Regions from separate parts of the Hydrogenophaga sp. L76 genome, predicted to be linked through region 2. Evidence: predicted binding sites of a transcription regulator. Region 2 holds the regulator's gene; each other region holds the start of a gene.

Region 1 (3,270 bases), 2.2 Mb from region 2:
GGTTTGGCCATGTAGTCGTCGGCGCCATAGTCCAGGCCCTTGACGCGTTCCTCGATGCTGTCGGCCGCCGTCAGGATCAGCACCGGCAGCGCCGAACCGCGTGACCGCAGGCGTTTGAGCACCTCCAGGCCATGCATCCGGGGCAAACCCAGGTCCAGGATCAGCAGGTCGAACTCGTTGTTGGTCATCAGTGCGGCGTCGGCTTCGCTGCCGCTGGCCACATGGTCCACAGCCGCGCCGGCCGCGCGAAGACTGCGCAGCAGACCATCGGCCAGAACCTGGTCGTCTTCGGCAATCAGGATGCGCATGCGGGTTTCCTTTGTGGCCGGTCGGACGGCCTGTTGTGGGGGCTCGGTCAGCCGCACAACCGGCTGGTGGCGGCAGGGTCTCCGCGGCCATTTTAGGCTTCGCCGAAGGGGTCGGTTCCGGGATAAACCCCCGGCGCGCGGGCCGCCTGGGCGCGTGCCGCGCGGCCATTCAGGTGCCGTACGCCTCCAGCCCGAGCGCGACCACGGTGGCCACCTCGGCGCCGACCTGGGCGCGAAATTCCGCCTCGGCCTGCGCCACCGCCTGGCGAAACGCCTCCAGCCAGAGCAGGCCGGTGTCGGTGAACACGATGCGCCTTGCGCGCGCATCCAGCGGATCGGGTTCGCGCCGCACCAGGCCCCAGGCTTCGCACTGTGTCACCAGATCGCCCATGGCCTGCTTGCTCATGCCCGCCTGGTGGGCGAGTTCGGTCAGGCGCGAGCCCTTGAGCGCCAGGTGGCGCGTGATGTGGATGTGGGCCGCGCCCACCTGCGCCCGTGCGGCGAGGTTGGACAAGCCCAGCGGCACGTTGGCATCGTGCGCCATCAGGTGCAGCACGCGCTCGTCAAAACGTCGCAAAGCCAGACCCATCAGACGGCCCAGATGTCCGGAGCGCCAGCGGTCGTCGGGGGTGGCAACGTGCCGTTCAGCATTCATGGGTTCAGTCGGAAGAAGTGCATCCCGCCCAGGGCGCCGCGGAACCGGCTTCGCCGGGCCGCCAGCGCCGTCCCCCTGGGGGGAAGTCGCGCAGCGGCGCAGGGGGGATGTAAATAGTAAGGCAAATTGACCAAATAATGGCTTGTTTGAGATATACAAAGCGGTAAACTGCTGTTCAAGCATCCAGCCTGTACACAAAAACACCTGTTGGAAGCGAACACCCACTCACCCGCTCAGGAGCATCACATGGACGCAACCGTCAAGAACAACCCCGTCAACAGCGAAAAGGCCAAGGCCCTGCAGGTCGCGCTGGCCCAGATCGAAAAGCAGTTCGGCAAAGGCACGATCATGCGGCTGGGCGAGGGCGAGGTGATCGAAGACATCCAGGTGGTGTCCACCGGCTCGCTGGGGCTGGACATCGCGCTGGGCGTCGGCGGCCTGCCGCGGGGTCGCGTGATCGAGATCTACGGCCCGGAATCCTCGGGCAAGACCACGCTCACCCTGCAGGCCATCGCCGAAATGCAGAAGGTGGGCGGCCAGTGTGCCTTCGTTGACGCCGAACACGCGCTGGACATCCAGTACGCGCAGAAGCTCGGCGTCAACCTGCAAGATTTGCTGATTTCCCAGCCCGACACCGGCGAACAGGCGCTCGAAATCGTCGACAGCCTGGTGCGTTCCGGCGCGGTTGACCTGATCGTGGTCGACTCGGTGGCCGCGCTCACGCCCAAGGCCGAACTCGAAGGCGAGATGGGCGACAGCCTGCCCGGCCTGCAGGCCCGCCTGATGAGCCAGGCGCTGCGCAAGCTCACCGCCCACATCAAGAAGACCAACTGCATGGTCATCTTCATCAACCAGATCCGCATGAAGATTGGCGTCATGTTCGGGTCACCTGAAACCACCACCGGCGGCAACGCGCTCAAGTTCTACGCCTCGGTGCGCCTGGACATCCGCCGCACCGGCACGATCAAGAAAGGCGAGGACTCGATCGGCAACGAAACCAGGGTCAAGGTGGTGAAGAACAAGGTGGCGTCCCCGTTCAAGACGGCCGAGTTCGACATCCTGTTTGGCGAAGGCATCAGCCGCGAAGGCGAAATCCTGGACCTGGGCGTGCTGCACAAGGTGATCGAAAAATCCGGTGCCTGGTACGCCTACAACGGCGAGAAGATCGGCCAGGGTCGCGACAACTCGCGCGAATTCCTGCGCGAGAACCCCGATCTGCGCGTCGAGATCGAGAACAAGGTGCGCACCGAACTCGGCGTGCCGCTGCTGCCCACCGACGAAGCCGCTGCGCCGGCCAAAGGTGGCAAGGCCGCCAAGGCGGAGAAAGCCGCCGTCGCCGAATAAGCGGTCCGGTGGATCGCACGCACCAATCGACAGCGGCAGGCTGAAATGGGCTTTGATCAGCCGTCACTCAAGGGCCGCGCCCTGCGTCTGCTGGCCGGCCGTGAGCATTCGCGTGCCGAGCTGGAGCGCAAGCTCAAGCCCCACGAAACCGAGCCCGGTGAACTGGCCCGCGCACTCGATGATCTGCAGGCGAAGGGCTTCATCGATGAGCGGCGCGTGGTGGCGTCGGTGCTGCACCGCCGTGCCAGCCGGCTCGGCGCGTCGCGCGTGAAGCACGAGCTGCAGGCCAAGGGCGTGAGCGCCGAAGCCGTGGCCACGGCCGTGGCCGGTCTGCAGGGTTCCGAGTTCGAGCGCGCGCGCGAGATCTGGCGCCGCAAGTTCGGTGAGCCGGCCGCCGATGCCGCGGGACAGGCCAAGCAGATGCGCTTCCTGGCCACTCGCGGCTTTGGCGGGGATGTCATCCGAAAAGTGGTGGGCGGGCGCCACGAGAACTGAGCGGCTGGGAGCCTGGCGTTCGCATTACCATCCGGGGTATTCAAAAGCACGCCACAATGCGTGTCCCTGGAGACAAACCATGGCTTTATTCCGGCGGTTCTTTGGCGCTGAAGGGGCGGTGCACGACCACCAGCTCCAGGCGGAGGCCGCGGGCGCCGCGCAGGGCCTGGACATCGACGCCGCCGTGGCCGCTCACCAGCAGTGGAAGCAGCACGTGCTGGCGCATCTGGCCGGCCACCCCGAAGCCGGACTGGACGTCGAACAGATTTGCCGCGACGACCGTTGCGATCTGGGTCGCTGGATCCATGGTCAGGCCCGGGCCCGCCTGGGCACCTTCCCGGGGTTCACCGCCTTGCTTTCGCACCACCGCATGTTCCACCACGTGGCGTGCAATGTGCTCGCGCTGGAGCAGGCGGGCAAGCGGGCCGACGCCCGACGCATGGTGGCCGACCAGTTCGAGGCCTACTC
Region 2 (3,270 bases):
GACGCAGCCGGCGCTTTGTTCTCCGAGCCGCAGGTGCAGGCTCAGCACATCCGACATCTCGAACAGCGCCTCACGACTGGTGGCGAGCTCGTAGCCGTCGGCCGCCGCCTGTGCCTGGGTTGGCTCGCTGCCCCAGACGATCACGCGCATCCCGAAAGCGCGGCCATAGGACGCGACCAGCTTGCCGATGCGACCGTAGCTCCAGATGCCCAGCACTTTGCCACTCAGCACCATGCCCAGCCCAAAGTTGGCCGGCATCGATGCCGCCTTCAGCCCGGACTGTTGCCAGGCACCGTGTTTGAGGCTGGCCACGTATTGTGGAATCCGGCGCATGGACGACATGATCAGCGCCCAGGTCAGTTCAGCGGCGGCGATCGGTGAACTGACGCCTTCAGCCACCGCAATGCCGCGCTCGGTGCAGGCATTGACGTCGATGTGGGGCCCGACGCGGCCCGTCTGCACGATCAGTTTGAGGCGCGGCAGCTTTTCAACAAGCTGCCGCGTGATCTGGGTGCGCTCGCGGATCAGAACCAGCACATCGGTATCGCGCAGCCGGACCGAAAGCTGGCCCACGCCCTTGACGGTGTTGGTGAAAACCTTGGCGGGATAGGGTGCCAGTTTGCTGGCACAGGGCAGTTTTCTGACCACATCCTGGTAGTCGTCAAGGATCACAATATTCATGGCCTCTATTGTGCCCGCAGGACCACCGCGATCCATTTGTCGCGGCTGGTTGTTCCCGGCCGTGCGGCACAGCCGGGTGGGTTCAGGCGCGCAGTTGCGGGGGCTCCGACTGGAGTTCCAGTGCCGCCAGGCGTTCAAGCTCTGCGCACACATCGTTGATGCGACCGGAGATCACCAGCCGCCCATCGGCGCGCGGACTGCCTGAAGTGTCCATGGTCCTCAGCACCCGCACATGGCAGGCTCGGACCATGGCATGGTTGGTGACCCGGTGCCCGGTGATGACGCCCGTGCGGCTGTCCGCAGGGCTCTTTGGGGAAAGGGTCAACCAGCCGGCACGGACAAAGCGGTGCAGGATTTTCGGAAGCGAGCGAGCGGCGCCCACCCGTTCAAATGAGGGAGGCAGCCAGCTGTCGATGAGCAGCAGCGGCGCGCGCCAGGTGTTGGTGTTGAAGCGGATTCCCATGCGAAACTCCAAAAGGGGTTGAACACAGGCAGGATTGCGGATGAAGTCGCCAGCGCAGGGATGTGCCTGGTGCGCGTGTATCACGCACCAGACCAAACGCCCGCCACCTGCTGAGGCGACGCAGACCCGAAGGGTCAGAGCTGGAAGCTGTTGCGGATGAGCCCCACCGCCAGGCCTTCGATTTCAAAGGGCTCTCCCGGTTCGACGACGATGGTCTTGTAGTCCGGGTTCTCTGCATGCAGTTCGATCAGATGCTGGCGCCGCATGAAGCGCTTGACGGTCACGTCGTCGCCCAGGCGGGCCACCACGATCTGGCCGTTTTTGGCTTCCTTGGTGGATTGCACGGCGAGCAGGTCACCGTCCATGATGCCGACGTCCCGCATGGACATGCCGCGCACCTTGAGCAGGTAGTCGGGCGTGCGCTGGAACAGGCTGCGCTCGACGTGGTAAGTCTGCTCCACGTGTTCCTGGGCCAGGATGGGCGAGCCGGCGGCCACACGCCCGATCAGGGGCAGCATCAGCTGCGACAGGCTGGGCAGCGGCAGTGTAAGCTGGCGCCCCCGCGACTCGTTGATGGATTGGAGGTCTTCGTTGCGCAGGCGGATACCGCGCGAGGTGCCGCTCACCAGCTCGATGGCGCCCTTGCGCGCCAGGGCCTGCAGATGTTCTTCGGCTGCGTTGGCGGACTTGAAACCCAGCTCATGGGCGATTTCCGCACGCGTTGGCGGAGAACCGGTGCGGGCAATGGCACTCTGGATGAGTTCCAGAATCTGTTGCTGGCGGGCGGTGAGCTTGGGCGGGTAAAGCGGCGACTCGATCATGGGGACCTCGTGAAGATGCGGGGAGGAACTCACTCTGGTGAGACTCGCGACCGGGACTGGTCAGATCAACAAGCTGTTTTCTTATCCAGTGGCTGTATTTTTAACCAGTTTTGGAGACTTGGCAAGTGGCAGATGCAATGGAAACCCGGCGGTGCGTCATTCTGGGCACGGGTGGCACCATCGCCGGCCGGGCCATCCGACCCGGGGATGGCGTCGGGTACGTGGCGGGTCAGGTCCGTGTTGAGGACCTGCTGGCATCGATTCCGTCCATGGCGGGATTGCCGCTGGAAGTGGAGCAGGTGGCCCAGGTGGACAGCAAGGACATGGGCTTTGCACTCTGGCAGCAACTGGCCACCCGGCTGGCCTTTCACCTCAGCCGGCCCGAGGTGGACGCGGTCGTGATCACGCACGGCACCGACACCATCGAAGAGACCGCGTTCTTCCTGCAAACCGTGCTGCGACCGGCCAAGCCGGTGGTGTTCACCTGCGCGATGCGACCGGCCACGGCGCTGGTGCCGGACGGGCCACAGAATCTGGTCGACGCGCTGGCTGTGGCCAGCCATCCCGGGGCGCAAGGCGTCGTGTTGGTGTGCGCGGGGCAGATCCACAGCGCGGCCGACGTGAGCAAGGTGCACACTTACCGGGTGGATGCGTTCGACTCGGGTGATGCCGGACCGCTGGGTTGCGTGGAAGAAGGCCGGGTTAGGCTGTTCCGACCCTGGCCATTGGCCTCTGAAACCGGGTTCTGGGACCCGGTTGCATTGCAGCGCATCCAGTCGGCTCAGGCTTTGCCGCCGGTGGTCGTGCTCACCAGCCACGCCGACGCCGATGGCACGCTGGTGCGCGCCCTGTTGTCCTGTAGCGATGCAGCTCCAGGCCCAGCCGTGCGAGGCATCGTGGTGGCCGGTACTGGGAACGGCACGGTGCACCATGCGCTGGAGGCCGCGTTGCTGGAAGCGCAGGCCAAGGGCGTGCGTGTGGTTCGAACCAGCCGTTGTGCGCATGGGCCTTTGTTGACGCATCCGGGGCAGTTGTTGTCGGATGCCCGCAGCCTCACACCGGTCAAGGCGCGTATTGCGCTGGCGCTGGAGTTGCTGGAGGACTGAGTCATGTTCCAGGCGCTGGGTGCCCATCCCTGGGCCTACCCCATGCTGGAGGTGGCGCACATCCTGGGCATTGCGTTGCTGCTGGGCAACCTGATCTTGCTGGAGCTGCGGGTGTTCGGCTGGGGTGCGGCGTTGCCGGTGCTTGCGTTGGCCCGCCTGAGTCTCACGCTGGTGGGTCTGGGCTTCTGCCTGGCGGCTG
Region 3 (3,270 bases), 1.6 Mb from region 2:
CAGGGGCGAGCGGTTGACGAGTTCGTTCATGGTCCGTAACCGGTCCTGCCCGGCCTGCAGCTGTGCGGCCATGCGGTCGGCGGCCTCGCCGATGTGCGCCAGCTCGTCGCGCCCGATCAGGCCGGTGCGCACCGACAGGTTGCCCGCGCCCATTTCTGCCAGCGCCAGCGCCAGCCTTTGCGCGCGGCGGAACCACAGCAGGTGCAACAGCAGCGCCAGCACCGCCACCGCGGCCAGCAGCACCAGGCCTTCCCGCACCAGTTCGGTCTGCTCGCTGGCACGGCGCAGGGCCAACGGGTAACGCATGTCCATCTGCACCAGCAAACGCTGGTTCCCCTGCAGCGGGACCAGACCGGTCAGGAGCGGCTGCTGATCAGGCCGCTCCACCACGATGGCTGACGGCGACGGCGCCACCGCCAGTGCCTGGAACTGGCTCGACGCCCCACCCACCCGAGACAACACCGCGCTCAGCGGCTGCCCGATGTCCAGCCGCGACAGCGAGGCCAGCACCCGCTCTTCAGGCCCGACCAGATAGGCCTGGTTCAGGCCCTGGTGCAGCGCCAGACCGCCCACCAGCCGGTGCAGCAGCAAGGTGTTGCCCAGGCCCGCCTGCACGTCCATGCGCGCCTGCTCGATGCTCAGCCGCTCGCGCAGGCGCCGGCTTTCCTGCACGGACACATCCTGGTCGATCTGGCGCATCTGGTGGTCGTAGCGCAAGGTCATGGCCAGCAACGCAAACACGATCAGCAGCAGCGGCACCAGCCAGCGACCGGCGATGGTCAGGGGCCAGCGGGTCCAGCTCATGGAAAAACCTCCACCCTTCGGAACGGCCGGGCGGGGGCTCATGCACCACCTTTGCGGGCCTGCAAGCGCAGGGCCGGCTCGGGGTCCAGCAGGCGGCCCCAGTCTGGCGCCACCTTGATCATGCCCACGGCCTGCAGCGTCGTCACCAGCCGCAAGGCATCCTGCGCCAGCACCGGTGGCACGCCCGACAGCTGTTCGAGCGACTGCTCTGCTGAATAAAAGGTCAGTTTCTGGAGTGTGGCGAGGTAGTCCTCAAGCGAGATCTCCACCCCGGGGGCCAGCAGGCGGGCCGCGGCTTCGGGGTTCTCCTGCAGCGCCAGCAGTCCACGTTGCCAGCCGGCGAGCAGCGCATCGACCTGGGCGGAGCGCGCCTGCAGCGCGCTGGCACGCACCACCAGCACGTCCACGATGTCGCCCGGCATCTGGCGACTGTCGAAGATGTCTTTGTAGCCCGCAGCGCGCAGCAGGCCAGCCATGGGCTCGTAAGACACCGCCACGCTCACGCGCCCGCTGCGCAGCGCCGACAGGTGCAAGGTGGATTCCATGTTGACCACATTCACATCGGTTTGCTCCAGCCCCGCCGCCTGCAGCAGGCGCGCCAGCATCAGCGCGCCCACGGAGGTGCCCTCCACCGCGATGCCCGCGCCGTGAAGCTGCGCAAGGTTCTGGATGGCCGGGTCGGCCAGCACCACGTCAGCGCCCGCGGAGGTGTCGAGCACGGCGACCACCCGCAGGTCAAAACCCTCATCGGCCAGGCGCAGGGTTTCGTCCAGTGTGAGGGCCGCCGCATCGAGCAGGCCGTTGCGGAAATGGCGCAGGGTCTCCGAGCTGGACGACAGCTCCACCACCTTGACCTGCTGCGTGTCGATCAGCTGCTGGTCACGCGCCAGCACCAGCGGGTCGTAGCCCAGCCAGGTGTTCATGCCCACTGTCAGCGGGGGCAGCGGCGGCTCGCTGCAGGCCGCCAGGCCCAGCCACAGGGTCAGGACACCGATCACCAGGCCCGCTCGGGCCGTCGTCTGCCAGGCCTTCCATGCCAACTGCCGGCCGCTTGATCGCTGCGTTTCTGGGTGTTTCGTGGGTGTGTCCGGGCGCCCGGCGGGTGGTGACATGGTGGGTGGTGGCGTGGCTTCGAATGATTTTGTCACCAGTCCCCGGCCGCCGGCGGCGATGTTTGTTTTTCATGCACGAAATCCGGCCCGGTGTGGTGTCCCATCCACCAACCCGGAATGGGGGCCGCAGAGAACACCCCGCTGGACAGCGGGTTCACTTTCAGATACTGTATGCATGAACAGTATCTGATGGATCATGCCCTCCCCCGCCCCAGCCCGCCTGCCCGACCCTCCGTTGGCCCGGCCTGCCCACAATGCCCCCCGCCCGGTACCCGCACCGGGCGCGCTCTCCAGCGCCCTGCCCGCCGCCGTGGCGGCCGCGCTCTGGCGCGCCGACCAGCTGGGCAGCGCGGTCGCGGCCACCTGGTCCAGCGGCTTCGAGGCGCTGGACGCCGCCCTGCCCGGCGGCGGCTGGCCCGGCCACGGCGTCACCGAAATACTGAGCGCCCAGAGCGGCACGCTGGAATGGCGGTTGCTCGGGCCGCTGCTGCGCCAGGTGTGCGCCGCCGGTCGCAGCGTGGTGCTGGTCGGCCCGCCCCGGCCGCCGCACCCGCCGGGCCTGCGGCTGGACGGCATCAACGAGCGGCAACTGGTCTGGGTACAGGCCGAGACGCCGGCCGAGCGCCTGTGGTCCACCGAACAGCTGGTCAAAGCCAACGCCTGCGGTGCGCTCATCGCCTGGCTGCCGCAGGTGCGCGCCGAGCAGGTGCGCCGCCTGCAGGTGCTGGCCGCGGGCTGCGCCGGCCCGGTGTTCCTGTGCCGGCCCGCCACGGCGGCCTGCGAATCGTCGGCCGCGCCGCTGCGCCTGCTCGCCCGCGTGGGGGCCGACTGGGAACTGCTGGTGAACGTGTTCAAGCGCAAGGGGCCGCCGCTGGAGACCACGCTGCACCTGCCCTCGGTGCCCGGCGGCCTGCAGGCCATCCTGACACCGCGGCTGCAGAAGCCCAGCACCCTGCTGCCGCTCGACCCGGCGCCGCAGACCGCCCCGTTCCCTCTTCCCAGCGAGGCCGGCCATGCTCTGGTCAGCGCTCCGGCTGCCGGCACCCGACGACACCGCCTCGCCCACTGACGCGGCGCTGCAGGCGCTGGCACTCTGGGCCCTTCAATTCACGCCCCGGGTTGCTGTCGCTGACGAAGCCGTGGTCATGGAGCTGGCGGCGAGCGTGCGCCTGTTTGGCGGCTGGCACGCACTGCGGGATCGTGTGGTCTCAGAGGGCACCGAGCTGGGCGTGAGCCAGATCGCTTGGGCACCCAACAGCCTGGCCGCGCTGGCGCTGGCGCGCGCCGGCGTGCAGGACGGTTTTCGCCAACCGCTGGACGTGTTGCTCGACGCCCTGCCCATGGACACGCTCAG

What was found. Region 2 encodes LexA, which represses DNA repair genes until DNA is damaged. Its sites were predicted from a motif close to ACTGTATNNNNATACAGT; they were not measured.
Region 1: a site for LexA is predicted at 1,134-1,151, ahead of recA (recombinase RecA). Genes of this name have one in related genera too.
Region 3: a site for LexA is predicted at 2,083-2,100, ahead of imuA (translesion DNA synthesis-associated protein ImuA). Genes of this name have one in related genera too.

Annotation. Positions count from the first base shown of each region.
Region 1 is NZ_CM172807.1:2,985,725-2,988,994, reverse strand. Features, by position in the region: gene AC23D4_RS14405 (response regulator) at 1-308, opposite strand, end outside; gene AC23D4_RS14400 (MarR family winged helix-turn-helix transcriptional regulator) at 478-963, opposite strand; gene recA (recombinase RecA) at 1,210-2,307, shown strand; gene recX (recombination regulator RecX) at 2,353-2,802, shown strand; gene AC23D4_RS14385 (CZB domain-containing protein) at 2,882-3,270, shown strand, end outside.
Region 2 is NZ_CM172807.1:744,245-747,514, forward strand. Features, by position in the region: gene AC23D4_RS03505 (D-2-hydroxyacid dehydrogenase family protein) at 1-681, opposite strand, end outside; gene AC23D4_RS03510 (hypothetical protein) at 764-1,144, opposite strand; gene lexA (transcriptional repressor LexA) at 1,279-1,965, opposite strand; gene AC23D4_RS03520 (asparaginase) at 2,103-3,071, shown strand; gene AC23D4_RS03525 (hypothetical protein) at 3,075-3,270, shown strand, end outside.
Region 3 is NZ_CM172807.1:3,808,338-3,811,607, reverse strand. Features, by position in the region: gene AC23D4_RS18555 (PAS domain-containing protein) at 1-804, opposite strand, end outside; gene AC23D4_RS18550 (ABC transporter substrate-binding protein) at 843-1,802, opposite strand; gene imuA (translesion DNA synthesis-associated protein ImuA) at 2,113-2,985, shown strand; gene AC23D4_RS18540 (Y-family DNA polymerase) at 2,930-3,270, shown strand, end outside.